DNA from 3 places in the Paenibacillus enshidis genome. Region 1 is predicted to be linked to each of the others. Evidence: predicted binding sites of a transcription regulator. Region 1 holds the regulator's gene; each other region holds the start of a gene.
What was found. The regulator LexA, encoded in region 1, represses DNA repair genes until DNA is damaged. The targets are predictions, from matches to a motif close to CGAACATATGTTCG.

Region 1 (10,045 bases):
CCGGGGGACGGAACAGGCTCGCTCCAGGATTTTGGCGTGAGCTACCGCGAGACATCGTTGACGGCGGATGGACAAGTCGATTGGGAGCAGGTCGAGTCGTCTATTACGGTGGCAACCAAGGTCATCGGCATCCAGCGTTCCCGCGGCTACGACTGGCGCTCCTCGTTCTCCGTTGCCAGTATTGGGGAAATGGTGCGGCGGATCAAAGCGATCCGCAGTGATCTGATCGTCTTCGTGGACAACTGTTACGGGGAGTTTACGGAAGAGCTGGAGCCTACGGAGGTTGGTGCCGATTTGATCGCAGGCTCTTTAATCAAAAATCCGGGCGGAGGCATTGCCGAAACCGGCGGTTACATATGTGGACGCAAAAGGTATGTCGATTTGGCTGCATACCGCCTCACGGCGCCGGGAATCGGCGCTGAGGTTGGCGCAATGCTGGGGACGACGCGCAGCATCTATCAAGGCTTGTTTCTGGCTCCGACACTCGTGGGACAGGCGGTGAAGGGGAGTATTTTTGCTGCCGCCGTATTTGAGACCATCGGATTTACAAGCAAGCCGGCCTGGGACGAGCATCGGACCGATCTGATTCAAGCCGTATCCTTTGCGGGGCCTGAGCATCTGATTGCGTTTGTACAGGGAATTCAAAAGGCTGCTGCGGTTGACAGTCATGTGGTGCCAGAGCCGTGGGATATGCCCGGATACGAACATCCTGTCATTATGGCGGCAGGTACTTTTATCCAGGGGGGCAGCCTTGAATTGTCGGCAGACGCGCCCATCCGGGAGCCGTATATCGGCTATATGCAGGGCGGATTAACGTATTCCCACGTCAAATTTGGCGTATTGAAAGCACTGCAAACGATGAAGGATCGTAATTTACTGTGAGTTTACCTAACACGCCGTTGACATTTTACATCAGGAAAATGTACAATGGGGTGAGTAGAATAGATCACTGGAAGGTTGATGAACGATGGGTGACGAAATTCGCAGAAATATGGCCTTATTCCCGATTGGAATCGTGATGAAGCTTACTGATTTGTCTGCCAGGCAGATTCGTTATTATGAGCAGCACAGTCTGATTGTTCCGGCGCGGACCTCAGGCAACCAGCGGTTGTTCTCCTTTAATGATGTGGAACGGCTGCTTGAAATAAAGGCTTTAATTGAAAAAGGTGTAAATATAGCAGGGATCAAGCAGGTGATGAACCCTGTCAGCAAGGAATCCGAGGAAGCGACAGTCATTACGGCCGATACGGAAGTCAAACGCCGTGAGCTGTCCGATACGCAGCTGCACCGTTTGCTGAAACAGCAGCTGGTGGCAGGCAAACGCCCGGGACAGGTATCGCTCATTCAAGGGGAGCTCTCGCGCTTTTTTAATAATAAGTGAGATATTTCTCAGATTTGTAAAATTCTTTTGGATACCGTCCACAGATAACAGATAAAAGGAGAGGTTACATTGAGTTATACAAAAGAAGACATTCTCCGCATTGCGCAGGAAGAGAATGTACGCTTTATCCGCCTGCAGTTTACGGATTTGCTCGGCACGATCAAGAACGTGGAAATTCCGGTGAGCCAGCTTGTGAAAGCACTGGATAACAAAATGATGTTTGACGGCTCTTCGATCGAAGGTTATGTGCGTATCGAAGAATCCGATATGTATCTATACCCTGATCTGGATACCTGGGTCATTTTCCCTTGGGTTACCCAGGATCGCGTGGCGCGTCTGATTTGTGACGTTTACATGCCTGACGGCACTCCTTTCGCTGGCGACCCGCGTGGCATTCTGAAGAGAGTGCTGAAGGAAGCGGAGCAAATGGGCTTTTCGTCCATGAACGTGGGACCTGAGCCGGAATTTTTCCTGTTCAAAACCGATGAAAAAGGTAATCCGACCGAAGAGCTGAATGATAGAGGCGGCTACTTTGATCTTGCCCCTACAGATCTGGGTGAAAACTGCCGACGTGAAATCGTACTGACCTTGGAGGAGATGGGCTTTGAGATCGAAGCCTCCCACCACGAGGTGGCGCCGGGACAGCATGAGATTGACTTCAAATATGCCGATGCGATTAAAGCGGCCGACCAGATTCAAACGTTCAAGCTCGTAGTGAAAACGATCGCTAGACAGCATGGCCTGCATGCAACGTTCATGCCGAAGCCGCTGTTTGGTGTGAACGGTTCCGGCATGCACTGCCACCAATCGTTGTTCCAGGGCGACGAGAACGCTTTTTATGATGAAAATGACCAGCTCGGCCTGAGCTGGACAGCCCGCCATTACATGGCCGGTATTTTGAAGCATGCCCGCGCGATGGCGGCGATTACGAACCCGACCGTGAATTCGTACAAACGTCTTGTGCCTGGTTATGAAGCTCCGTCTTACGTGGCCTGGTCTGCAAGCAACCGCAGTCCGATGATCCGTATACCGGCTTCGCGCGGTTTGAGCACCCGCGTCGAAGTCCGCAATCCGGACCCTGCCGCGAATCCTTATCTTGCGCTGGCCGTTATGCTTAAAGCAGGTCTGGACGGCATCAAACGCGAGCTTTCACTGCCTGCTCCAATTGACCGTAACATTTATGTCATGACAGAAGAGGAACTGGTGGAAGAAGGAATCGCCAGCCTGCCGGCTGATCTGAAAGAGGCGCTTGGCGAACTGCTGCGCAGCGAAGTCATTGCTGACGCGCTTGGCGACCACGCTCTTGCCTACTTCTATGAGCTCAAGGAAATCGAATGGGATATGTACCGCACACAGGTTCACCAATGGGAGAGGGATCAGTATTTGTCCCTTTACTAAGGGGGAGAGTCCTTGGCGCATCAGCGCTGAGGGCTTTATTTATTTGGACGATGGAAATATAACGTGCAAATGAAGTTCGGACGGAAAAGCCTTGGACACTCCAAGGCTTTTGGTTGTAAATAGTCACATTTGGATAAGGGGGGGCTGTTTAGCGGCCTCTTCTTTTTTTGCCTACAGAGCAGATGTAGCAGCTTGGGTCGTTTTTCACGATTACAGGGTACATATGATGCGGTATAGGAACCGGATGGCATTTGTTGATCACTTCAATGGGGTGAACTACCGGAACGACCGTTGGATAGTAGCGATCATTGATGATTCGAATCGGAGGGCAGACGATAGGCGCTGCTGCCGGATAATAAGTCATTCTGACAACTCCTTTCGGATATGTTGATATAACATATGCCATTTAGCCGTGCTTGATTGGACAATTGCCTGACGGCAGACATTCCTCAGCATTAGCACAGAAACAGAATCATTCATCACATGAACTTCGGATGGAACAGGAACACCCCTGCATTTTATGCAAGATAGCACAAAATGCAGGGGTGTGTTCGGTCTAAGCTGATTTAGTGGAAATCTCTGAACAAACCGACTACCTTGCCCAGTATGCTGACTTTGGTCAAGCGCAGCGGTTCATATTTCGGGTTCTCGGGTTGAAGCCGGACATGATCTTTCTCTTTGTAGAAGGTCTTCACGGTCGCTTCGTCCTCTTCCGTCATCGCCACAACAATATCTCCGTTATTAGCTGTTTGCTGCTGTCTTACAATAACAAAGTCTCCATTACTGATGCCTGCTTCGATCATACTGTCTCCTACAACAGACAGCATAAATATCTTGTCATCGCCGACAAATTGCTGAGGCAGTGGAAAATAATCCTCGATATTCTCTGTGGCCGTGATCGGAATGCCTGCGGTTACCTTGCCGACCACCGGGACCCGGGTTACCGTATAGCTGAACATATGTGTCTGATCCGAATCCTCCTGGCCGAGCAGCTCGATTGCCCGCGGCTTGGTGGGATCCCGGCGGATTAGCCCTTTCTTCTCAAGCCTGTCCAGATGTCCATGGACAGTAGAGCTGGAGGCGAGTCCGACCGCCTCCCCGATCTCTCTTACAGAGGGAGGGTATCCCTTTAAGCGAACCTCATTACGTATGAATTCCAAAATTGCCTGCTGTCTACTGGAAATCTTAGACATATCCCATCAACCCCATTTAAGTAACGTTTGGGAAAATTATAGCATAGAACTGTCGTTCGTACAAACATAAGTTCTGAAAGTCGGCAAACAAATTTTTGCTGATGAAAAGTTATTGTTCAGCAGGCTCCGCAGCCGCAAACCGTGCTTGAACAGATGCGGTTTTACAGATGAAATCAGAAAGAAAATAAAAGGGAACATGCGTTCTAATTCGCACTTGTGCAAAACATGTGTTCGTGTTATATTGGTTTCGAGATAAACAAGAACACATGTTTGGAGGTTGTTGACATGTTAAAATACAGCTCCTATCAAAGCATATATCATACGGCCACGGTACAGGGCGGACACACGGACGTGAGAACCGCCGCGCAGAAGGAAAACTCACTGGTCGGCCTGCTTCGTTTAATCGTTGTCGTAATCGTGCTCTGGATTTCTTTTGCCGGCCTGTTTACAGTATTTGCAGGTTCGTCCGGTTTGCATGCATCCGGGGAGAAGGTAGTCGTACTTTCAGGGGATACGTTGTGGGCAATCGCACAGGAACACAAACCCGACCATATGGATACAAGAGTTTATATGGAAGGAATTATTCGGATCAACGGGCTTAAGAGCTCCGGAATCAGGGCGGGGGATGTGCTGCACCTGCCAGAATTTTGAGAACAAGCCTGTTGCGGAGCTTGCAGGGGAACCTTGACAAGCTCTTTTTAACGTGTCAAAGTGTATAGTATCTTTGCTTATTTGGAGGGGACAAAAATTGGATATTGACAGCTTGGTAGCGCGCATCAATGAGCTCGCGCGCAAAGCAAAAGGAGAGGGCCTGACTGAAGCCGAAATAAAGGAAAGAGCCGAGCTTCGCGAAATTTATCTGGGCAACATCCGCAAAAATTTCCGCCAGCAGCTGGAATCCATCGAATTTGTGGATGACGAGCCGGACCAAGACAAAGGACTAAAGCATTAATTACATTATATAGCGATATACAGCCGGTGTTATGGTCCGGTCCGCTTGTCGGCGGCCCGTGCAGATGCGCCGTCACTATTTAGAGGAAGGAAATGTGCATATGGCTGGTTCATTTGAAAGAAAAATTCGCAAAAACATGGAGAAAGTGAACAAACAGCGCAGAAAGCAGGGGGGACAACCGATCGGCAGCAGCACAGGCAATGCCGGCGATACATATTATGGGCGCAATTTGACAGTCCCGATCATGCTGATGGGCCTGTCTGTCCTGTATCTGGTCTTGACCATGTTCTGGACACAGATAGGCATGAGGGGCATGGATTGGCTTGTATTCGGACTCTATATACTGCTTGCAGTTGTATTTTTTCTTCGCCGTCCGTACCTGCGGGTTGGCAAAAACGCTCTGTATACGTTAAAAGGCGGCAGAGAGCGTTCCATGCCAGCGGATCAGATCAAGGGGATCAAGGTTCAATCCGGATATGTTATCGTTGAAAAGCAGGGCAAAGGTGGCAACTGGATTTTTAACAAAACGCTGGGCCGGTATGATACCGGTGCCATCGCAGAACGGCTCGAGAAATTTGCAGCTTCCAACCAAATCGCGTTTCAATCGGAAGGGTCCGAGTCATAATCGTACACACGGAACAGGCTTTAACAGCCATCGGGTGAATTAAATGAAGGAGTGGGACTAGCAGGATGACGATTCAAGCGGTAATGTTTGATCTGGATGATACACTGTTGTGGGATGAGCGCAGTGTTGAAGAAGCGTTTGCAGCCGTATGTCAGACGGCCTCCGAGGCAACCGGGGTGGATCCGGTCAAGCTGGAAGATGCGGTAAGGGCAGAGGCCAGATTACTTTATGAATCCTATGAGACCTTCCCTTTTACGAAAATGATAGGCATTAATCCTTTTGAAGGCTTGTGGGCAACTTTTACTGGCGGAGATCAGCCCGAATTCCGGCAGCTGGAACAGTTGGCGCCCGTATACCGCAAGGAATCCTGGAGAAGAGGACTCGAACAAGTTGGGGTATCCGATGACGGGCTGGCTGGCAGACTTGCCGAACAGTTCGGGACCGAACGGAGAGCTCGGCCATATGTATATGAAGAAACCTTCCAGGTGCTTGATGACCTCAAGGGCAGATATAAGCTATTGCTGCTGACGAACGGATCTCCTTCGCTGCAGCAGGAGAAGCTGGACGGAGTGCCGCGGCTGATTCCTTATTTTGATCATATCGTCATTTCGGGTACGTTTGGCAAAGGCAAGCCGGATCCGTCCATTTTTGGACATGCTCTGGGATTGCTCGGCATTGAATCGCAGCTGGCGGTCATGGTTGGCGACAAGCTGACGACGGACATTAAAGGTGCGCTCGCAGCGGGGGTTCATGCAGTCTGGGTGAACCGGAACAGCAAGACCAATACGGAGAACATTCAGCCGGATTTTGAAATCAGGCATCTTGCGGAGTTGGAGAATGTAATTAACTCAATATCTTGATCATAGACCGTCCGGACGGGAAAGGTGCGTCGGGCGGTTTTGTCGTACCCGCTACCTAACAAAACAACCCCGTTATCGGCCGGGACGGGCAGCAACAGGGTTGTTTATAAGTGGTTTGCATCGATAGACGTTTTTCTCAAGCTTTAACGAAAGTCGGATCATCATAGTTGTGTGCCACCCATCCGTTTTCTTCGATAAAGAGACGGACAGCCACGATCTTCTGATTTTCCATCAAAGTGAAAAAGTGCGGGGTGTTTTCCGGTACGGAAATGACATCGCCAGGCGACAATTCCACATTAAAGTAGCCGCCGTCAGCGCTTTTAATGATAAAAATCCCTTTACCGCTTACAATGGCCCGAATTTCGTCTTCCGTATGGGTGTGGATATTTTCAAATTTGGCCAGCAGCTCTTCAAGGTTCGGAGTCGCTTCGGACAATGTGATGACATCCCAGATTTTATAGCCACGGCGGGCGGCCAGGTCTTTGATTTCGCTGTCAAAGGTGCTGATAACCCGGGCTTTTTGTTCATCTGTTAAAGTAAAGTTCTCTTTAAGCTCGTCAGGGAGCTTGTTTGCGTCCCATTTCTCGTACAGTACTTCCTGCTTGGCCAGGAACTCCTGTACAGCAGCTTCGTCGCTGAAGCGTTCATTGGTGTTGCGGATTACGATCGCAGCCATCTTATCCCTCTTTTCCACTTGGAATTATTATATTAATTATGAATTATAACGAATATCAGGTCACGTGTCGATGTTAATTTTTTTGTCCACTATAAGGGGGCAATTTTTTTCTTCCGGTTATAGAATTGTTCAGTTTTGTTGAATACTATAGATTCTATATTTCGACAGTTGTGTGTATTCAAGTAGAAGCGTTTCTGCTAAACTAAGATTTAACGTTTTGCGAGGAGGAACAAGGGCAATGAAAGAAAGTTTGCAGCTTGCAATACAGCAGCGGATACTTATTCTCGACGGTGCCATGGGCACGATGATACAGCAGGAGGATTTGACTGCGGCGGATTTTGGGGGCGAGGAGCTTGAAGGCTGTAATGAAATGCTCGTGCTGACGAGACCGGACGTCATTCAACGGATCCATGAGTTATACCTGGAGGCCGGGGCGGATCTGATTGAAACCAATACGTTCGGCGCTACTTCGGTTGTCCTTGCCGAATATGACATTGCAGATAAAGCCCGTGAGATCAATCTCGCTGCAGCCCATCTGGCCCGCGCGGCGGCGGATGCCTTCCAGACACCGGGCAAACCCCGGTTTGTGGTCGGGGCCATGGGACCAACAACGAAAACGCTGTCCGTTACAGGCGGTGTAACTTTTGCCGAGCTTGTTGACAGCTATGAGGAGCAAGCCATAGCCCTCATCGAGGGTGGAGTAGACCTGCTGCTGCTTGAAACGTCACAGGATACATTGAATGTGAAAGCAGGCAGCATAGGAATCCGGCAGGCATATGCAAAAAGCGGCATCGAACTGCCTTTGATGATTTCCGGCACGATTGAGCCTATGGGCACAACGCTTGCCGGTCAAAATATCGAGTCTTTCTATATATCACTGGAGCATCTGCGTCCCATTTCCGTCGGATTGAACTGTGCGACAGGCCCGGAATTCATGAGGGACCATATCCGCTCTCTGGCGGCCATGTCGTCATCTGCGGTCAGCTGTTATCCAAACGCAGGCCTCCCGGATGAAAACGGCCAGTATCATGAGTCTCCGGAGTCGCTGGCGAGAAAGATGGGGGGCTTTGCGGAAAAGGGCTGGCTCAATATAGCCGGAGGCTGCTGCGGTACCACGCCCGCGCATATTCGGGCCATGGCCGAGGAAATGGCAAAATACCCGCCACGACCTCTGCACGGGCAGCATCCGCCAGCGATTACGGGCATTGAAACGGTCTACATCGAGCAGGACAACCGCCCTTATATGGTAGGGGAACGGACGAACGTCCTCGGCTCACGCAAATTTAAACGGCTTATCGTTGAAGGCAAATACGAGGAAGCGTCGGAGATTGCCCGTGCGCAGGTGAAGAACGGAGCACATATTGTGGATGTGTGCCTCCAGGACCCTGACCGTGATGAGACGTCCGATATGGAAGCTTTTCTGAAGCTCGTTGTCAACAAGGTGAAAGTTCCTTTAATGATCGATACGACGGACCCGTCTGTTGTTGATTTGTCGCTGCAATACACACAAGGGAAAGGGATTATTAACTCCATTAACCTTGAGGATGGGGAAGAAAAATTTGAACAGGTCGTGCCCTTGATTCATAAATATGGAGCGGCTGTCGTGGTCGGAACGATTGATGAGCGGGGGCAAGCCATTAAAAGGGAGGATAAGCTGGAGGTAGCCAAACGGTCTTACGATCTGTTGGTGCATAAATACGGCCTCTCCCCTGAAGACCTGATCTTCGATACGCTTGTGTTCCCGGTCGGAACGGGAGATGAGCAGTATATCGGCTCGGCCGAGGAGACCATTGAAGGAATCCGTCTCATTAAAGAGGCGCTTCCGGGTGTGCACACGATTCTCGGCATCAGCAACGTATCCTTCGGCTTGCCAGAAGCAGGCCGCGAGGTGCTTAATTCCGTGTTTCTCTATGAATGCACCAAAGCCGGGCTGGACTATGCGATCGTCAATACGGAGAAGCTGGAACGTTATGCCTCCATCCCTGCACATGAGCGAAAGCTGGCGGAGGACCTCATTTACAATACGAATGATGAGACGCTGGCGCTGTTCGTGGCGGCTTTCCGGGACAAAAAGATAGAAAAGAAGCAGCAGATCTCGAATCTGACGCTCGAAGAACGGCTGGCTGCTTATGTGGTGGAAGGCAGCAAAGAGGGGCTTGTTCCGGATCTGGATGAGGCTTTAACGAAATATGCGCCGCTGAAAATCATCAATGGTCCGCTGATGGCCGGCATGGAAGAGGTTGGGCGGCTGTTTAACAATAATGAGCTGATTGTTGCTGAAGTTCTGCAAAGCGCTGAAGTGATGAAGACTTCGGTGGCGCATCTTGAGCAATTTATGGAGAAGACTGAGACCTCGGTAAAGGGTAAAATTATTCTCGCCACCGTTAAAGGGGACGTTCACGATATCGGAAAGAACCTGGTTGAAATCATTCTCTCCAATAACGGTTACCGTATCATTAATCTGGGTATAAAAGTACCACCGGAACGGATTATTGAAGCTTACCGTGAGGAAAAGGCGGATGCCATTGGTCTCTCCGGCCTGCTGGTGAAATCCGCGCAGCAGATGGTCGTGACCGCCCAGGATTTGAAGACGGCGGGCATTGATGCTCCAATCATGGTTGGCGGAGCGGCGTTAACCCGCAAATTTACTAAAAACCGGATCAGGCCGGAATACAACGGTCTTGTCTTGTATGCCAAGGATGCCATGGACGGTCTGGACCTGGCCAATAAATTAATGAATCCCGACACGCGCCGATTGATGGTGGAAGAGGCGGAGAATGAAAAAGAAACGGAAACAGCCGCCGAGCCGAAGTCTCTGCCCCAACTGAGCCGCGTCGAACGCTCCAATATCTCGACAGATGTGCCTGTCTATATTCCGCCTGATCTTGAGCGCCATGTGCTCCGCAATTACCCGATTGGCCACATTTTGCCTTATGTGAATATGCAAATGCTGCTTGGAC
Region 2 (10,045 bases), on a different contig from region 1:
AAAAAGCGATCGTCGTTGGTGCAACAGGCGGGACAGGGGCCGTAATTACAGCCGAGCTGGCAAAGAGAGGAATACCTGTCATAGCATTCGGCCGTTCCCGGCAAAAGCTGGAGGAGCTTGCCGCTCAGCTGGGAAAACCGGCACACCTGTCGCTTGCTGTAGGCGATGCCTTCCGGCCGGATGACGTTGCGGCTGCGGCAAAAGAAGCCGATGTGTTATTCCATTGCGCCAATGTCCCTTACCATGAAATGGAGAGCAAGCTCATTCCGCTCGGTGAGTCCATCATGGAGGCCGTCAACCGGCTGGGTGTAAAGGTTGTCGCGATCGACGGCATTTATCCCTATGGTAGAAGACAGATGGATAAAGTGACCGAGGATCATCCCAAGCAGCCTCACACAAGGAAAGGCAAAACTCGTCTTGCCTTTGAACAGATGATCTTCAACAAACGCTGGAACAATGTGAAAGCCATGATTGTTCGTTTGCCGGATTACTATGGACCAACAGCGAATCAGGCGTCTTATCTTGGCGGCACACTCGAAGCCATCGCAGCGGGCAAAATGGCCTTTTTCATCGGCAACATGAAGGTTCCCCGTGAATACGTATACCTGCCGGATGCGGCCCAGATGGTTGTTGAACTTGCGGGACATGATCATGCATACGGGCAGAATTGGAATATTCCCGGCTCGGATATGATTTCCGGACATGAGATTGTGCGGATCGCCCAGCAGGCAAGCGGAACGAAGAAGCCCGTGATCCCGCTCGGCAGAACAGGATTATCGCTGCTTGGATCGTTTGTTCCGGTGATGAAAGAGGTTGTCGAAATGCTTTACCTGACGGAGGAGCCCTTGCGCTTGAGCGGAGAGAAATATGAACGTTATATCGGGAAAATTCCAGCGACCAGGCACGCGGACGGGATTGCGGCTACTATTCGTGAACTGCAGAAGAGAAAGTAGCGAAAGTAAAGTATTGTTGAAATTAAGTAATCCTTTTGTATATTGAAGCAATAGCGTTGCAACCAACCTGACAAAGGTAGTTCTAACCACAGAACTATTCTAACGGTTGTCACAACCACTATTGATTCCAAGAACGTTGATTTCAAATTGTAGCGGTTGCCATGGCGCTTATTTCGCTTAACCCGGATATTTTCGCCTAGATTTAGGCAAATAACGTCGGTCGCGACCATTAGAATTTGAAAAAGGTCTTTTTTTGTAAAATAGCAGCAGCTGTAACCGTTAAATTTCCGGTGGACGCACTATCGGCTCGAAACCTGAGCTTTTGCGGAAAACTGAAAGTATGTCATAAGCTCCTTCTTCCAATTCGAGCTCAAAAAGGTTCAAATTATACCATAAGCCCGATTTATCCGGTCCTTTGGCTATCTTTTTGCGGGGAATAAAAACCGGATGTTTTACACGTTAGGATCCAAAAAAGCAGAGTGCCCACGCTTACCACAGCTCCAAGCAGGCATACTCCCGTCCATCCTGCCCAGGAGTAAATCAGGGTCGAGGCTACCGCGCCCGCTGCACTTCCACAGGAATAGAAGATCATGTATCCGGCGGTTATAACCGGCTCCGTGCTTCCGGACGAACGCTTAGGATCATGCTTTGATTGGTGACATGCACCGCCTGTACCGCAAAATCCAGCATGACAACCCCTGCGGCAAAAAGCCACAGCGATGTCCCCAATAAACCGATCGGCAGCCACGATATGAGTAACAGCAGCAGCGCCACACCGGTCGTCCGCTGTCCCAGTCCCCGGTCAGCCATCCGTCCGGCCCGGCCTGCCGCCACAGCACCCGCTGCACCTGCCAGCCCGAACAGCCCGACAGCGGTATGACTTAAAGAAAGGGGTGGAGAGCTGAGCGGCAGCACCATGGAGGACCATAATATGCTGAAATCGGTAAAGATCAAAAATGCGAGCAGCGCGCGAACTCTTAATAGCGGAATTTGTACAAACAAGTCTTTAACAGAACGCAGCAGTCCCGGATAGGAGATTCGCCGGGGCGGGGATGGCACGGCAGGTGTAATGAACAGGAATACGCAGGCCATGCCCAGCATAATTACAGCGGCGACCAGGTAAACCGATCGCCATCCAGCCAAATCTGCAAGAGTACCGGCGAAAGTGCGTGCAAGCAAAATTCCGAGGACGATTCCGCTCGTCACGAGACCGATGTTATGGCCGCGGCGCCCCGGTGGAGAGCGATGGGCGGCAAGTGCTACGAGCACCTGCGCGACGACGGCCAGAAACCCGGTCAAGCCTATCCCGAGAAATAACAGCAAAGCGTTCGAAGAAAAAGCCACAATGCTTAAAGCTGCCACCGAACCAATCATCATTCCGGTCACGAGGCGGCGCGGGTCAAGTGAATCGCCGAGAGGGACAATGAAAAACAGCCCCAAGGCATAGCACAGCTGAGTCACTGTGACGACAGCTCCGATGACGGCAGGGGAGATGCCGAAATCTTCGGCAATCGCTTCAAGCAAGGGTTGGGCAAAATAAACCGTCGCTACAGCGGAGCCGCATACAATTGCATATAATACAGCTGCAAATCGCGTAAGCTCTATAGGGAGTTTTGCGTCATGCGGTTTGGGCAGAGAGGAAAAGTTAGACATGGTGGCAACTCCTTTTTTATACCTATCGGTATATTATTTTTGCACTTATATTACTTTCTATTTTCTCGATTTGTCAACAGATAATTGACATTAAAGAGGCGATTAGATATTATTATTTCATACCAATTGGTACATTTAGAGTTGGTACAATTAGTGGAGGTCATATGGCTAGAATTCGTGAGTTTGATGAACAAAAGGCTTTGACAGAGGCCATGCGTCTTTTTTGGGAAAAAGGGTATGAGGCAACTTCGCTAAGCGACTTGACCACCCGGATGGGGATTCAGAAACCGAGTATATATGCGGCTTTCGGCGATAAGTCTTCTTTGTTCGAAGCGGCGCTGCGCAAATATAATCAGCTTCATGCCATGAATGTCCGTACAAAGCTGAACAAGACAGCAAGCGTAAAAGAGGCTTTCAAAATGCTGTTTTTAGAGGGAGCGTTTACGGACGCCGACTTCGTTCAGAACGGCTGCTTTTGTGTCAACACGATGGTGGAGCTGGCACCGCATGACACCAGATTTGAAGTGTTGACCCGCGAGCACCAGCAGTATTTGGCGGTTATTTTTGAGGGAACGATCAAGCGCGGGATTGCTTCGGGCGAACTTCAGGCAGGAATCGACTGTAAGGCGACAGCCCATGCCCTGGTGGCTTCCTTCATCGGCATCACTGTTATGAAAAAATCAAATCCAGGCCCTGTCTGGGTCGACAGCTGCATCAGCGCGGCGATGAAGCTGCTTCCTGCGGTCGGCGAAGCTGACGGCTGACCTCACTGCAACGTCTCACGAGTTTCATGAGATCTTTCAAAAAAACAGGCCCGGGTGAGGAGGAGCACCTTACGCTTGCCGCGCTGCTGCAGTGTGCATTAAAGCCTGAGATTTTCTTTCAATACCTCCAATCCCCTTTTTAGTTCTTCCAAAGAACAGATTTCTTCCATTTCTTATTTTTCCTCCGGCTCGGCCCACTCCGCGTTATATGCAGTATCTCGGTAAGATGCTGCCTTCGGCAGCCCTGGGCTTGCTGGTAGTTTACAGTATTAAAGATGTCCAATTTTTATCCGATAATCACGGCTTCCCCGCATTCATTTCAATTGCTATAGTTGTGTTTCTCCATATATGGAAGAGGCAAAGTAAGAGTAAATTTAAATATGTTTTTTACATGATTGAGGGTTAAGGTTCCCTCATGCAGCTCAATGATGTTTCTGGCAATAGAAAGGCCTAGTCCGGTTCCCGTTTGAATGCCTTCACTGCTTCTTGAATGGTCAACTTTATAAAAACGATCGAAAAGTTTATTTTCTTGTTCTTGCGTCAGGGGAGTGCCTTCATTTTCGACCTCAATCGTAATTTGCTTATGATTCGACTTCATTAAAATATGAACAGTTCCCGGTTTTACAGAGTACTTTAGAGCGTTCATAAGCAGATTATCGATTGCTCTGGCAATTTTTTCACTGTCAATGAGGGCTATAACAGGAGAGTCCCCGATCTCTTTCACAATATGTATACCGTTCTCCTGGGCGATCGGTTCAAATTCAAAAAGTAATTGATCGAGAAGCTGAAATACATCGATCTTTTTTAGGTCCAAGCGGGTTTCAGTTGAAGTAAGCCGGGTATATTCAAACAGATCATCGAGCAATTTTTTTAAATGAACAGCTTTGTTATAAGTGTTTTGAATAAATCGCGTATATTCATCCTGATTTTGGAATGAATTTGTTCTTAAAAGCTCGATATAACCGATAATACTTGTAAGTGGCGTACGCAAGTCATGCGAAATACCCGTGATCATCTCCATCTTGGAGTTTTCCAGTTCACGTTCCTTTTCAATCTGCTGCTGTAAACGTTCTGCCATCAAATTAATGTTAAACGCGACCCTCCCGAGTTCATCCTTTCGCTTAACAGGCACCCGGTATTTTAAATCCCCCTCAGCAATGATTTGCAGCCCATGTTCCAATGTGATTAAGTCTTTAACGATTCGTCGTGTCAAAATAAAAAAAGTAAATATAAAGATAACAATAAACAAGGGAGTCAGAAAATAAGGGAAGACATTGCGTAACCAATCCCATCCCCATGCGTGAGCGAGTTTCACGAAAAGTAAAATGAGAAAATCATTGATAGCAATAGCAACGATTAAGCTTAGCACCATTCTGATTAAAATGTTGACCTGAATCCTATGTTTTCTTTTTGGCTCTTGTACATGTTCATTCAATTTTATAGCCAACTCCCCAAACGGTTTTAATATATTTTGGCTCTCTTGGGTGCTCTTCTATTTTTTCCCGCAAATTACGAATATGGACCATGACTGTATTATCTGAATATCCGTACGGCTCTTTCCACACGCTCTCATAAATCTTTTCAGTGCTGAATACTTGCCCAGGGTGGCTTGCGAGCAGCTCCAGAATTGAAAACTCAAGCGGGGTCAGCGAGATATGGTTTCCTTTCAATGTAACGGAATGTTTAGTCTTGTCAATAATAAGATCTTTGATGAGGATAAGAGAATTAAATTCTTCGTTCCCCATTAATGATTGTCGCCGTAGTTGAGCTTTTACTCGAGCGAGCAATTCTAACGGATTAAACGGTTTGATCATGTAATCATCCGCTCCGGTAGTAAGACCTGTAATTTTATCAATATCCTCTTCCTTGGCCGATAGCATGATAATGGGCGTGTTCGATATTTCCCTTATTTTAATGCATGCCATAATACCATCCATTCGTGGCATCATGACATCGAGGATGACCAACTGGATAGAGGTTGTTTTTATTATATCCAGCGCTTTCAGACCATCTGCAGCTTCTATGACATGGTATCCTTCATTTCGCAAGTATACGTGAATGATATCCCGGATTTCTGAATCATCATCTACGACAAGCACTGTATTCATAACACTGTGCCCCTTCTGTTGTTTAATTTGAAACATTCTCCTTTTTGCGGCAGGTATAAACGAAAGCAGGAGGGAAATTGAGCGGTACGAACTCGATTTTTTCAATGATTAATTGTTCGGCAAATTGTTTTTTCATTTGCAGGGAGTATTGATAAGCGACGAAAATTCCTCCAGGTTTGAGTGCCTCCACAATCTGATGAAGCAAAGTTTCTCGCATTTCACTCGTAAAATTGAAAAACGGTAATCCGCTAATAATGCAGTCAAGCTGACCGATGTTTTGCTGATTCATTTTTTCAACCATGTGGCAAGCGTTGGAATGACATGCGAAATCCGGGTATTCTATCCTCAAATTATTTCTCATTTTTTTATCCATTTCAAACAATAACACTTTCGTTGATCCAGTTACCTGTGTCTTGATGAAACGTGTAATAGCACCTGTACCTGACCCGAGCTCTGCAACAGCCTTGACCTCATTCCATGGTACAGACTGAACCATTTTAGCCCCTAGAAACCGGGAACTAGGCAGCACACTTCCCACTCGTTTTGGATTTTGCAGAAAGCCTTTCAAAAAAAGCAGATTTTCATTGATGTTCAACTGTTTTTCCCCCTCGTTTTGTTTTCCACATAAACATAGTAACGGAAAAATCTAAGGAATTCACGAGGATAAATCTAAAGAAATTCTGAAGAAGGATGCTCATTTATAATGCCCCCCGATTTTCAAGGATCTCTCCAAAGCCTGCCCGGCGCGGGTGAGGGAGGAGGCGCGGATGATCGCCGCGCTGCCATACCGTTCTTTAATGCTGTCTGTGGCTTTTTCCAGCGAGCGGGTTCGCTCCTCGTCTTCAAAGAAGGAGAGCTGGTAGGTCTCCCCGTCCGTCAAACCGCTCAGGCTGATACCCAGGCGCCGTACCGGCATATGATTCCAGAACTTATAGAAAATCTCCTTCACGGCTTTGTAGACTTTATTCGTATTGTTGGTCAGATCAGGCAGCTTCATCTGGCGGGAAAATCCGGTCGGGGCCTCGTACGAGCTGCACATGCAGCCAACGGTGACCACGGAGCCCATGTATCCTTTGCGGCGGGTGTCCCGGCATACTTCCTCCGTGAGCTCCAGCAAAATGGTTTCCACCTCGTGCGGCTCTACATAATCCCTGGGCAGGGTCATCATATGGCCGATCGATTTCTGCGGTGTGCTGAACGTATACGGGGCGACGGGGCTGTCGTCCAGGCCGTTGGCGGTTCTCCACATCACTTCAGCCTGAATGTCGGACTGTTTACCGAAATGGGCGCGGAATTTGCGCTTCAGCTCGGGCAAGGGCGTTCTGGCAATATCTCCGATGGTGGTTATGCCGAGCCGCGCGAAATGGGCCGTCATGCGCGAGCCCACGCCGAACATTTTGTTCACCGGCTGCGGCCACAACAGAGGTTCTATCTCGTTCCTGTGCAGCGTGAACAGGCCGCTCTTGTTTTTCTTGGCCCAAATATCGGTTGCGATTTTGGCCAGCATTTTGTTGGAGCTGATGCCAATCCGCACCCAGACCCTGGTGTTGAGCAGAACCTTTTGCTGGATTTCCCGGGCAATGGCCGTAGGATCACCGCCGAATATGTGCTGGCTTCGGGACACATCCAGGAACTGCTCATCAACGCTGAAAACCTCCACCAAATCGGTATATTCCCTGTATATGTCAGTGATGGTCAGAGAAACATCAATATAATGTTTCATGCGGGGACGTACAATGACGAGCTCGGGACACTTCTTGAGTGCTTGACCGAGGCGTTCGGCTGTAGTTACACCGTGTTTTTTGGCTATAGGGCATGCGGCCAAAATAATCCCCGATCTGCGCGCCGGATCGCCTGCTACAGCAAGCGGTTTATTTTTATATTCAGGATGCTCCGCTTTCTCCACACTGGCATAAAAGCTCTGGCAGTCTGCCAAAAAAATGGTTCGCTCATTTGTCTTAGCCATCTTTGCTTCCTCCAACTCAAGATATAAATGCGAACATAAGTTCCTGTATATTATAGAACAAACATTTGTTCTATGTATGAGGTAATTACTGGTTTCTAAAAATGAATGACTAAAGACTTGACGAATCACATAAATGAAATTATTATAACTCACATGTAATTTATATAGTTACAATCGATTTGGATGATAATTTTATTATGAAACTGGACAGATTTTCAATGAAAACATTAGTTATTGTGGCGCATCCCCATTTGGAGCAATCCCATATCAACAAACGGTGGGCCGAAGAGCTTCAAGGCAAGCCAAACGTGACCGTACATAATCTGTATGAAGAATATCCGTCCGAACAGATTGATGTGGCGCGTGAGCAGCAATTGCTGGAGGAACATGACCGTATCGTTCTGCAGTTCCCATTTTATTGGTACAGCACACCGTCGCTTTTAAAAAAAATGGGAGGATATGGTCCTGGCTTACGGCTGGGCCTTTGGCGAGGGCGGAACAAAACTGCACGGCAAAGAGCTGCAGTTGGCTGTTTCCAGCGGCAGCCCGAAGGAAAACTATCAGCCTGAAGGCTTGAACAAATATACAATGGAGGAGCTCTTGCGACCTTTGGAAGCCACCAGCAACCTGATTGGCACCAAGCTCAAGCCATACTTTATTTTAAATGGCATCAGAACGGTAACGGACGAGGAGCTTGAAGCATCAGCCAAGGAATATGCGAAGGTCGTAACTGAGTAATTCTTTGATTGTAATAGAGCGGGTATTGCTGGGCGTTTTTCCACAATACCCGCTCTTTTTGTCATTCCGGAAAACGGCAGCTATAGCTCTATAAGTATAATTTGTTCATTTAATTCCGAGTTAATATGTTGACATAATAGGAAAAGGAATATATATTGAGAAAAATGCCTTTAATGGTATAAGGTTTAGACCTTATAGCATAGATTTTCAAGCAGAACGGAAGTGGTGATGTGTCAGCAAACTCCCCATGGCACTTTGAAAAGGTTACTCCAAAGAAGGTCAGTGATTTTATTTTCGAGCAATTGGAGGAAGCCATCATTCTGAAGGAATTGATGAGTGATGAACAGATTCCGTCAGAGCGGGAGCTGTCGGTTATCTTCAGTGCAAGCCGCCTTGCTGTACGAGAGGCGCTTGCACAGCTCGAAGCGCTGGGTCTGGTGGAGAAAAGGGTTGGCGCCAAAGGAGGCACGTTTGTCCTCCCGCTAACGTTAAATTCTCATCGGCGCAACCGGGAGGAAATCGCTAAAAACTGGGAGGTCATGCTCAAGATCTTCGAATTCAGGGCCGTGATTGAGCCAGAAGCTGCCTTTCTTGCGGCTGAGCGCATGACGGATGAGGAACTGAAGCAGCTGCAGGAATACATCGAGGCAAGCATGAACCCGGATTGCTCCAGAGAGGTGTTCCGGGCACTGGATGTGAAAATCCATTTGAGCATCGCCCAGGCTTCGGGAAATCCGTATTTGGGTAAAGCCATCCGCCAAATCCGTACCAAAATCAACCCCGCGCTGGATCTTATGCCCTTTAGCGCACACGTGCGATCGGTCAATAACCAGGAACATGAGGCTTTGTTCCTTGCTTTATCCTCTCATGACGGGCTTAAATCCAGAGAACTTATGAAGCAGCATATCAGCATGTCTGCAGAAGCCATCTATTCCCGTGTATTTAAAGAACATGACGACATCTGAGGACAAAAAATAGTAAAAGGAGATGCCTAAACTTGAAACTGGATGAGCTACAGGCGATGTCAGAGCAATTAAAAGAGCAGCTGGTCTCCTGGCGAAGAGATTTTCACCAGCACCCGGAAACCGGTTACGAAGAATTCCGCACGTCCACCATTGTGGCCAGACATCTGGAGAGCCTGGGCCTGGAGGTAACGACACAGGTTGGCAAAACGGGAGTGGTCGGCCTGCTTCGCGGAGAAGCGCCGGGACCGACGATTGGATTAAGAGCGGATATGGACGCGCTGCCAATTCAGGATTTGAAGAAGGACGTGTCCTATGCTTCACAGATCAACGGAAAAGGGCACTTATGCGGGCATGATGCGCATACCAGCATGTTGATGGGAGCGGCCCAGCTGCTGACCGGGCTGGGCAGGCCGCAGCGGGGCAATATCAAGTTTATTTTCCAGCCCGCAGAGGAAGGCCTGGCAGGCGCCAAGGCCATGATGGACGACGGGGTGCTGCAAAATCCGCAGGTGGATGCCATAGCGGGCATCCATGTGTATCCCGGTCTGCCCACCGGAGCGATCGGCGGTTCGAAAGGAATCGCCTTTGCTTCGGCCGACCCGATTGAGATCACGATATTCGGCAAAGGGGGACATGCGGCGCGTCCGCATGAAGGCGTTGACGCCATTGCCGTTTCCGCCCAGGTCATCACGGCGCTGCAAAATGTGACCAGCCGCATGATTGATCCGCTTGAGCCTGCCGTCGTTACCATTGGCAAAATCGAAGGCGGCGACATTGGCACAGCTATTGCCTCCACCGTCAGGATGGTGGGTACTGTACGGACATTATCGCCTGCCGTGCGTGATCAGATGCCTGTGCTCATTGAACAGGTGATTCAAGGTGTTACCCGGTCCTTCGG
Region 3 (10,045 bases), on a different contig from region 1:
CTGCGCCTTTTTAGTACGTATTTTGCGCGAATCATATTCTCTTTCAGCCGAATCGTACTGATTTAACCTGCTGCGGGCCACTGTGCCGCCGCACGGGGTAAGCCTTTATCGGTTCTTTTGAAAATAGGTCCATTCGTGTCTTGGTGTCCCTGCATGCTGTCTTTGCACGATTATCCCTTTCGTTCAGGGGGCAGGGTTGAGGGTTGGAGCCGGCAAGGGTAAAGAAATAAAAAGAGAGAAGAAGAAGAAGATGGTCCAAATGAGAAGACTAACTTGAAATAAGAACATACGTACGCTAATTCTTGATTCGGGGGGCGAGCAGACATGGAAGTCCAGGCCGTCGTTATCACAACGAGCAGGCCTGCAGACGAAAAAGTTCAGGCTGCAGAAAAATCACGGTCTGTTCGTTTCCCCTTGCCTTGTCCTCCATCTACTGTCAGGTCTGCTTTACTTCACTTAATCCTGCTTCCTTCTCGTTCTCCTAAACCCATCCAATTTATCTTGAACCTAATGATCTTCGAAATACAACAATTTCTGGTACCTAGCCTCCATAAATACATACATTTTCAATTATTTTTGCCGTTAAGATACGCGCGGATGACAATATCTTGATCATGATTACCGAATCCGGAACCATAGAGTGTCAATCCCCCTACGTTAACTGCCTGCTCATCAACCGCAAATCGAAGTGTCCAGAACGGTTCCCGCAGCTTGATATCCGCGAGGGTCACCTCCGACATCCGCTCGCCATCTATAAATGTACCCGATGCGTCAATGCGGATCGTCTTCAATAACCCGTATTGATTCACATTTCGATGCCACCATTCGGGTGTAAATCTGCCGCGCGCAGCTCTTCCGAAGTCAGCCAGACTTGTCCATGTGCCAAGAGAGGTGCCGTTGAAGGTGAACTCAATATCCGAAGGCCAATAATCTCTTAAGCCAGGAGCTTCTGAAGCAATCTCCATTGAGATTTCGATGGCTTCCGCGATTTGATCGGCAAGCAAGTAGTTAGGCATTTTGTATTCAACATAACCCCACCCAAACCACAGAATGGCGGCGTGAACCCGCTCGGGATCGAGAAAGTAGCGCGGGTCATCCCACACTCCGATTTCTTTCTCACGCGTACCGAGCCCGCAAGTAGGATGGACTTCAAAAGCGGTGTAGTGACCAACTGAAATACTCTGCTCGCTGATCTTCGCGGTGTGGCTGGCAGACGGCAGCTCAATCTCGATATTTTTTTGTTTGAGGAAACACATTTTATGCGTTCCCCCGCTCAGCCGTACCCTGTGACTTCCGACGAGCCCGGCTTGTTCAAGTTTGCGGATATGCATGGTAGTGATAGAGGAGCTGAGTCCCAACTGATCCGCAATATCCTTCACATTCATCTCGTGATCGGCAATGAGGCTCATAATTTTCCATCTGACTTCACTGGCCAACGCCTCGTATAACGGCATAAATTTCGCTTCCCCGTTCGCTTTGATGATCATCATCATCTCCTGACTGCATCTATTGAAATCACATATATATTAATTTAAAAGATTTAACATGAACCATCAAGCCTAATCCATTGCAAGGTTCTAAACAATAGTGTTTAATTTCCTTAGCTACTGATCACATTAGATTTATATCATTGTGAATTTATAAAAGAGGTGGACTATGAAATACAATAACCCGGTCATCAAAGGATTTTATCCTGACCCTAGTGTATGTAAAGTAGAAGATACCTATTATCTGGTCTGCAGTTCCTTTCAGTACTTCCCCGGTGTTCCGATTTTTGAGAGCAAAGACCTGCTTAACTGGAAGCAAATCGGCCATTGTCTAACAAGAGAGAGTCAGGTCCAACTCGGTAAGGTGGGCAGTTCCGGCGGAGTTTTCGCTCCCACGATCCGATACAACAACGGGAAATTCTACATGACCACGACCAACGACACCACTCGTCACAATTTCTATGTATGGACTGACGATATTTACGGTGAATGGTCTGAACCGATCTATGTGGATCAGGGAGGAATCGATCCCGATTTGTATTTTGAAGACGGAAAGGCCTTCTTTATGAGCAACGGGAAAGATGATTACGGGATTGGCGGGATTGCTCAGTGTGAAATTGACATTGAAACAGGCGGCAAGCTGTCGCCAAGCCGTTCGATTTGGCGTGGAACAGGCGGACGATATTTGGAAAGCCCGCATATGTATAAAATGAATGGCCGGTATTACCTAATGGTGTCTGAAGGCGGAACGGAATATGGCCATATGGTCACTTATGCACGGGCAGATTCGATCTCCGGTCCGTTCGAAGCCTACCCGAACAATCCGGTACTGACCAATCGAAATCTGGGCGGTTATGAGGTGCAGGGGGCTGGCCATGGTGATCTGATTCAAGATCATGAGGGAAATTGGTGGATGCTGCATCTGGGCTTCCGTCAAATCGGCCGCTGGCTTACCTACCATCACCTTGGCCGCGAAGTTTTCCTGACACCGGTTACTTTCAGTGAGGATGGCTGGTTTACAGCAGGACATAACGGCACCACCCTTACCAGCTTTGAGACCGACCGTATCCCAACCCATGTCGTGCAGCAGGAGAAAAAGATCTTTACTTTCGAGAACACGGAATGGAACTTGGACTGGTGTTATCTCCGTCATCCTGTTGCGGAGAATTATGTGTTAGAGTTTGATAAGGTAAAGCTTAAAGGGACCGGGGTAACTCTGGATGTGCCGGAATCCCCGACATTTATAGGCATTCGCCAAAGGGACTTCAATGCGGAAATCTCTTGCGATGTACAGCTTGCAGACGGGGAAGCGGGCATCACGCTTTATATGGATGAAAATCACCATTATGATTTAGCCATACGTAAAGATAAGAACGGATATAAAGTGATCGAGCGCCTGAATATCGGTGATATTAAATCCGTTGAATATGAAGTAGACCTGGGAAGTACGAGCCAGGCTCCTCTGATGATACGGGCAAGTCATGAGCGCTATAGCTTCCTCATTCATGCAAACGGGAAAGACATCCCCTTGGGCACGGCGCAAACCCGATATCTTTCCTCTGAAGTAGCGGGAGGATTTACAGGCGTGCTTATCGGTTTATATACCTGTGGTGAAGGCTCTATGGCCGAGTTTTCGAACTTTAAGTGCGAGTACCTTTAACAGATATATATCGCAGATGAGCAGGCATTCCCGATTACGGCGACTGCCTGCTTTACATTTCGTCTCAAATTCAGCAAACCCTATCAATTTCATACTCAACAGAGTCGTCAGCTTCGCCCGTCAAACAAGTAAAGCAAGAATTCCATTTTATGTTCATCTTGAATACAGCTCAAAGCTTTCTTCGGCTCAAGTGATGAGCAATACCTTGCAAATTCCAGGTATGTAAAAAAGCTCCTGAATCTCCGCGAGAGGAAACTCAAGAGCTCGTTCATTGTTAAGTTGGTGCGGTCGAGAGGACTCGAACCTCCACGGGGGGTTAGCCCACACGGACCTGAACCGTGCGCGTCTGCCAATTCCGCCACGACCGCAAATTGTAACGTCATCTTTGAAATTATTATTTCACAGCGACAAGATAGATCATAACATATATATCATTAAAAGTCAATAATAATATATATATTTTGGGCAAAGGCATTTCCCAGAAGCGATTTCGAAAAATTTCTGTGCGAAAAGAGCTGATTTTTCCATATTTATATTGATTGACGCTCATACGTTCGGTTATAATAAGAAAAAAGAACATGCGTTCTCTCAATGTGGTTATGCTGCTAACAAATAATCGAAAGCGGTGACTGGATATGATTACTGCAGTCGTTACGAAAGAAGATTTTGCATTAATTAAGAGCTATCTGTTGCTGCTGTTTATTCAGAAGGTTTTTGAGCGAGACAGTAATATATTGGAAGATAGCGGTGTACTAAGAACACCGGACTTATACGTCGAGCTTGTGAATTCCGGAGCGAACCGAACCGGCATTCTGATGTCCGAGGTCAAACATGAGTTCAGAAAGCGCGGCATCGCTGTTCATCATATCCGGCAAAACGAATCCGCTATGCAAGCCTCCTGCACCTGCGGGAATTCCCAAGGTGAAATCAGCATCCCTATGCCTGAATTCCGTCAGGAAATGTACGAAAGAATGCGGGCTTACCTGGGATTGACAACCTCCTTGCCGATCACTTCAGTGTCCACAGGAGTTGAACTGTACAAACGTATCGAACCGTCCCGCTATACCGGACGCCGTTCCAGACCAGTTACAGCGATGTTCACCTCCGCGCAGCGCAGACCGCTTCGCCGTCCCGCTGCTGCAGCAGCAAGAGGTTAATGAACAATAGGGTAGGAAAACCCGAAGATTTCCTGCCTTATTGTTTAGTCCTGTCTTGGTTAGTGGTGTCATCCTGTACCATTTCCAGGATGTCCGGGCGGGGTTCTTTGAACGGCTGCACCGTGTAATTTCTGCTGAGCTTGACGACTCTCCGATTCGGTCTGCGGATCAGCAAATGCTCGTCATCCCACGCAAGCACGATACCAACAACATCATTTTCCTTCAGACCGTCCCGAATCACACGAACTTTTTCACCGGAAACCCGATAGACATCAAGTACTTCATCACTGCTCATTGACTCACCTTCTCCCTTCTCTACATCATCGACCTATGAAGAAAAGACCTAAATATAATCATTTAGGCCTCGCTTTTGTGTATATTGAATGCCGACTAAGCAACAATTGTCCTGAATGATTAACGCTGTGCGTGCTCTTTGCTATCGTTCTTCTCAAACCAGAAATCAAGCACTTTTGCAGACAACACACGTTGTTCTACATACGCTACCTGGTGAAGAGTAAATTGTTCCTTCCAAGGAAAAGACAGGTCCTCGCACAAATTAACGAGCGTCAGTAATTCAGACCAAGCTACATATCGCTTATACCAGAAAAATTGAGGATGTTCGATCATATAGGGATACAGATCATCAAACTCTGTGTGCTTACAATCCAGGGCACGTTCAAAATGAGTTTTTGCCGCCGCCAACTTTTCCAGAAAGTATTGCTCCGTCAATTGCTCTTTCCCCATGTTGCTGCCTCCTCTCCCAAAACCTTATCTATATTATAAGCGATAATACCTTCGTTGCAAAGGCATTGCAATAAATTAGGTCAAGGAATTGGAGAAATGTTACTATTCTGCAAACTGGACAGTTCCATCAGACAAGGATGCGATTCGGACAAGCGATTCAATCCGGATTCCCTGCTCGCGAATAGTCCGTGCCCCTGCCTGAAAGCATTTCTCGACGACTACTCCAAAGCCGACCAAATGCGCGCCGGAACGCTGGATAATTTTCACCATTCCTCTGGCCGCATCACCGTTCGCAATAATATCGTCAATAAACAGCACCCGGTCATTCTCATGAATAAATTGCCGGGACAGCATGATGTCTGTTACGATCCCTTTCGTAAACGAAGGCACCCGCTCGGAGAGCGCATCAGGGTCTGCCAGCAGCGTTTTCTTGCGCCGGGCAAACACAAGCGGTACCCCCAACTCATACGCCGTGGCGAATGCTACAGCAATACCGGAGGATTCTACTGTGACTACCCTTGTAATGTTCTCATCACGAAACCGTTCAGCAAATTCTTTTCCCATCTGCATCGTCAGCATAGGATCCACCTGATGATTCAATAGTCCGTCCAGCTTCAGAACCTGATCCGAAGCGACAACGCCTTCTTCCAATATGCGTTTTTTTAAAGCTTCCATATTTATTACCTCCCATGCCGAACCTACTGCCGTAAAATTACCACAGTGGGCTCCAGCTTTCAAGCTAAAGTGCTCAACCTGTAGAATTGCGCCCGACGATCGTGCGGGTAATACTTTTAAGATCTGAAGTCATGTCCATCACCGGCAGGACATACCTTGTATTATGCGCAGTTCTCATGAGTACAAGGATTGGGGGAGGGACATGAGACGCAATATTCACGTACTTCAGATCGCTTTTACATACATAGGGACCATCGTAGGGGCCGGTTTTGCAACTGGACAGGAAATTTTACAGTTTTTCACCCGGTTCGGAAGCCTGGCGACCGCTACAATCATGCTGGCAACCGCTATTTTTATTTGGCTGGGCACAAGGCTCATGCTCATCGCTCATGAGATCTCCGCACATTCCTACGAGGATGTGAACCTGCATCTGTTCGGCCCGAAAGCAGGAAAATGGATCAGTTGGATTACACTGGTCATTCTGCTCGGTGTGAACAGCGTCATGCTGGCGGGCTCGGGCTCGGTATTTATGGAGCATCTGCATTTAAACTACCAGACCGGCCTGCTTCTCACCCTGCTCTGTACGTTTTTGCTGCTTAGAAAAGGAATGCATGCCATCCTGCAAATGAACTCCATCCTGGTGCCTGTAATGATGCTCCTGTCTTTTTTAATGATCATCAGTACACTGAATACGCCCAATTATGACAATTTTATTGTCATCAAGACCGATCATCACCCGCTGGCCGTATGGCTGGCTCCGGTTCTGTACACTTCCTTTAATCTCAGCATGGCGCAGGCCGTGCTTGTCCCCCTTGGAAGTCAAACAGCATCCAAAAGCACGATCCGCTGGGGGGGCGTACTCGGCGGAATCGGTGTCGGGATTATGCTGATGGCGGCCCATTTTGCCATGTCAGCCCAAATGCCGGGTATTCAGCAGTTTGAAATTCCAATGGGAAATGTCGCTGTCCAGCTTGGAATCGCCGTGCAAACCGTCTATATGATTATGATTTTCCTGGAGATTTTCAGCACCTTCGTAGCCGATATCTATGGCTTGACCCTGCAGCTGCAGAAGTATGTGTCCGTTTCGCCCCGTATCATTACATTGTTCATTATGCTCGTCTGTTTTCTGATCAGCCAATTTGGATTCAGCTCACTGCTATCCCTCTTGTATCCCATCTTCGGCATGGTTAGCGTGTTTTGGGCAGGGGTGCTCATTTATTACGGGCATAAAGGGCATCCCCTGACTCCGTTTAACCGCAGAAACGGTATCCTTACAGGCAGACTCAAGCAGACTACCTACAAAAGGTGAACATCACTTATTGGCGTATTCAAGATACATCTTCTTCAGCTCATGGACTGCCCTGCTGAGCGAATAATTGGCTTTCGCCCGCTCACAGGCAGAACGGGCAAGCTCATATCTGTACATCGGATCGGCAATCACCCCGGCAAGCGCCTCCGCCAAGGCTACAGGGTCATTCGGTGGAACGAGCAGGCCGTTGACTCCGTTCTCAATCTGCTCGGCGATACCGCCCACCTCCGTACCGACGAGGGCAAGACAGCTGAGCGCCGCTTCCGCGAATACCGAACCGAATGCCTCCGCCCGGGAAGGCAGGACAAAAATATCGAAAAAAGGCATAAATTCTTCCGGGTGGAGCGTGTAGCCGTAAAAAATCGTTTCATTGTAGATGCCCAGCTGCTGTGCCATCTTCTCAAGCTCAGGACGAATTGGACCGTCTCCAATGATATGAAGCACGTATTCGACCCCTTGCTTCTTCAATTCCGCACATGCCCGCAGCAGCACATCGAGTCCCTTGGCAGGGACGAGACGGCATACCGTAATCAGCTGGGCGACCTCGTTTTCATGCGGGATCGGCTTAAATCTCCGTTCATCATAGCCGTTCGGAAGAACTCTGATATCTTCATGGCGATCCACATAAGGAGCCATATACCCGCGGAACGATTTGGAAACCGTCATCAGTTGGTCCGTACAATATTCAAGCTCCCGGTACATGGATACCAGAAATTGATGCTCAGGCCCTCCTTCTGCAATTTTTCCATTGAGGATCAGCTCACGTTCGTAGGAGGAGTGAAGCGTCTGGATCAGCGGGGTATCGGGAAAGACGCTTCTCATAGCCAGACCGGCAATGGGGTGATGCGCATGAATCAGGTCAAACGGTTTATGAATGCGCAGCCGGGTCCACCATAGATAGTCGCGGTAGGTTTGGATATATTTCTGTACGACCGGGCTCTCACCGTATTGGGTCCAATCAAAGGTGTGGAACTTGATCTCTTCTTTCCCCTTGTTGCGGATTCGTTTCGGCAGCGAGAACAATTCCATCTCCCAGCGCGGTGAGGTGAACCGTTCCTGCAAATAAGGAATCATCGACGATACGCCCCCCGGCTGTTCCGGAGGGAAAAACAATGCCTGCAGCAGTCTCATATATGTTGCTTCCCCTTTCAAGCAAGGCCGTATTGCTACTTGCCAATCATCAGAATGCAGTTGAATGATTTGTATGATATATTAAATTTCTGATGAGCTGTTCCTACGACATCCGAACGATGCAAATACAAAAAAATTGTAGCGGATTAAGAGCCCACATTCAACAGATAGTAATGGAATGGGTTTCCATGTGCAACGCGTATATCTCTGTTTATTATATTCCTTATGTCTCGGGGGTGTCAGAAGCGCGTCGAGTGGAAATAAGTATGGTCTTCTCATATTATCGCATGTGGCACGGGAAGCAGCAAAGCGTTACCACAATGCAATTTTAGCACTAAAGGAGCCTCATCATATGGACAAGCCAACGTTGCTATCAGCATACACCGAACAAATTGCCGGCCTGCTCGGACCAGAAACCCGGGCATTTCTGGAGTCCTACAGCCAGCACAAAGTACAAGGACTCCGCATCAATCCGCTGAAAGCCACCCCGGAGCTGCGGGAAACGATCATCAGCGAATGGAATCTGAAAGCTGTTCCGTGGTGCTTCGAAGGCTATTATTATGAAGAACCTCATCGTCCTGGCAAGCATCCCTGCCATGCAGCCGGGCTTTATTACATCCAGGAGCCGTCGGCCATGTCAGCGGTGGAGCTCCTTGATCCCCGTCCCGGTGAAAATGTTCTGGATATGGCTGCCGCCCCTGGTGGCAAAACAACACATATCGCCTCCAAATTATGGGGGCAGGGGCTGCTCGTATCCAATGAAATCCATGCCGGAAGAGCGAAGATACTGGCTGAGAACGTCGAGCGTATGGGTCTGAACAATGTGATTGTAACCAACAGTACGCCTGCGGGACTGTCCGAGCGCTTTCCCGCTTGCTTCGACAGAATCATGCTTGACGCCCCCTGCTCGGGCGAAGGCATGTTCCGGAAGGACGCGGAAGCCGTCCGCGAATGGAGCCCTGAACTCGTCGCCATGTGCGCCTCAAGACAGCAGGACATTCTCCGGGATGCATATAAGCTGCTGAAGCCAGGCGGCTGGCTGGCCTATTCGACGTGCACGTTTAATAAAACGGAAAACGAAGAGGTCATGGCCTGGTTTGTATCCGAATTCCCGGATATGAGCCTGGTGCGGACCGAACGCATCTGGCCTCATATACAGCGGGGGGAGGGGCATTTCGTTGCCCTGCTTCGCAAGGACGACACTGAAACGAATGAAACAGCCCGCACTAAAGACACCACCAAAGCCAAGAACAGCCGCAAGCGACCGTCCAGAGAACTGGACAGTGCCTGGGCAGGCTTCAATGCCTGGCAGAAAGCCGATCTTCCGGGATACACTCCTGGGCCGGGAAGGCCGCTTTTATTCGGCGAATCCCTCTACTGGCTGCCTGAAAACGACGGATTCGCCATTCGGGACGAACATTTGACCGGATTAAAGCTGCCCCGGGCAGGGCTGCATCTTGGGGAATGGAAGAAAAACCGCTTTGAGCCTGCCCATGCGCTGGCCATGGCTTCCAAGCCCGATGAAGCGCGCGGTGTATTCAACGCTTCTGCGGAATCGGAGGAAATCCGGTCATTCCTGCGCGGGGAGACGCTGGCAGTGGATGCTGCGCTTAAAGGCTGGGTGCTTGTTGCGGCAGACGGGCTTCCATTGGGCTGGGGCAAAGCAAGCTCAGGCCAATTAAAGAACCATCTTCCCAAAGGACTGCGCCAGCTTCATTAAAACATCAGCCTCCATCTGTGGAAATCGCAGCATGGAGGCTGTTTAATTTTGTAAGGGTTCCCTTCAGCTTAAGCAATATTTGATGAGGGCATGTCTCACACCCTGTTCATTATTGGATAAAGTGACCTCATCAGCCGCAAGCTTCACTCCTTCAGGAGAATT

Region 2: a site for LexA is predicted at 7,475-7,488, ahead of ACE41H_RS06115 (DNA polymerase IV). Genes of this name have one in related genera too.
Region 3: a site for LexA is predicted at 3,691-3,704, ahead of ACE41H_RS06370 (YhjD family protein). Genes of this name have one in related genera too.

What each region holds. Positions count from the first base shown of each region.
Region 1 covers NZ_JBHHMI010000001.1:340,871-350,915, forward strand. Annotated here, with positions in the region: gene ACE41H_RS01425 (methionine gamma-lyase family protein) at 1-882, shown strand, start outside; gene ACE41H_RS01430 (MerR family transcriptional regulator) at 968-1,381, shown strand; gene glnA (type I glutamate--ammonia ligase) at 1,451-2,779, shown strand; gene ACE41H_RS01440 (hypothetical protein) at 2,928-3,143, opposite strand; gene lexA (transcriptional repressor LexA) at 3,346-3,972, opposite strand; gene ACE41H_RS01450 (LysM peptidoglycan-binding domain-containing protein) at 4,258-4,623, shown strand; gene ACE41H_RS01455 (DUF896 domain-containing protein) at 4,721-4,924, shown strand; gene ACE41H_RS01460 (hypothetical protein) at 5,025-5,549, shown strand; gene ACE41H_RS01465 (HAD family hydrolase) at 5,615-6,409, shown strand; gene mtnD (acireductone dioxygenase) at 6,546-7,085, opposite strand; gene metH (methionine synthase) at 7,324-10,045, shown strand, end outside.
Region 2 covers NZ_JBHHMI010000003.1:361,936-371,980, forward strand. Annotated here, with positions in the region: gene ACE41H_RS06080 (SDR family NAD(P)-dependent oxidoreductase) at 1-953, shown strand, start outside; partial or broken gene ACE41H_RS06085 (MFS transporter) at 1,357-2,606, opposite strand; gene ACE41H_RS06090 (TetR/AcrR family transcriptional regulator) at 2,771-3,370, shown strand; gene ACE41H_RS06095 (branched-chain amino acid transport AzlD family protein) at 3,492-3,776, shown strand; gene ACE41H_RS06100 (sensor histidine kinase) at 3,690-4,805, opposite strand; gene ACE41H_RS06105 (response regulator) at 4,798-5,478, opposite strand; gene ACE41H_RS06110 (class I SAM-dependent methyltransferase) at 5,501-6,073, opposite strand; gene ACE41H_RS06115 (DNA polymerase IV) at 6,173-7,444, opposite strand; partial or broken gene ACE41H_RS06120 (NAD(P)H-dependent oxidoreductase) at 7,663-8,182, shown strand; gene ACE41H_RS06125 (FadR/GntR family transcriptional regulator) at 8,413-9,147, shown strand; gene ACE41H_RS06130 (M20 metallopeptidase family protein) at 9,204-10,045, shown strand, end outside.
Region 3 covers NZ_JBHHMI010000004.1:27,773-37,817, reverse strand. Annotated here, with positions in the region: gene ACE41H_RS06385 (ArsR/SmtB family transcription factor) at 567-1,487, opposite strand; gene ACE41H_RS06380 (glycoside hydrolase family 43 protein) at 1,657-3,147, shown strand; tRNA gene ACE41H_RS06375 (tRNA-Leu) at 3,428-3,515, opposite strand; gene ACE41H_RS06370 (YhjD family protein) at 3,783-4,304, shown strand; gene ACE41H_RS06365 (hypothetical protein) at 4,342-4,599, opposite strand; gene ACE41H_RS06360 (hypothetical protein) at 4,719-5,048, opposite strand; gene ACE41H_RS06355 (xanthine phosphoribosyltransferase) at 5,151-5,723, opposite strand; gene ACE41H_RS06350 (YkvI family membrane protein) at 5,926-7,032, shown strand; gene ACE41H_RS06345 (glycosyltransferase family 4 protein) at 7,036-8,163, opposite strand; gene ACE41H_RS06340 (RsmF rRNA methyltransferase first C-terminal domain-containing protein) at 8,516-9,883, shown strand; gene ACE41H_RS06335 (Cof-type HAD-IIB family hydrolase) at 9,947-10,045, opposite strand, start outside.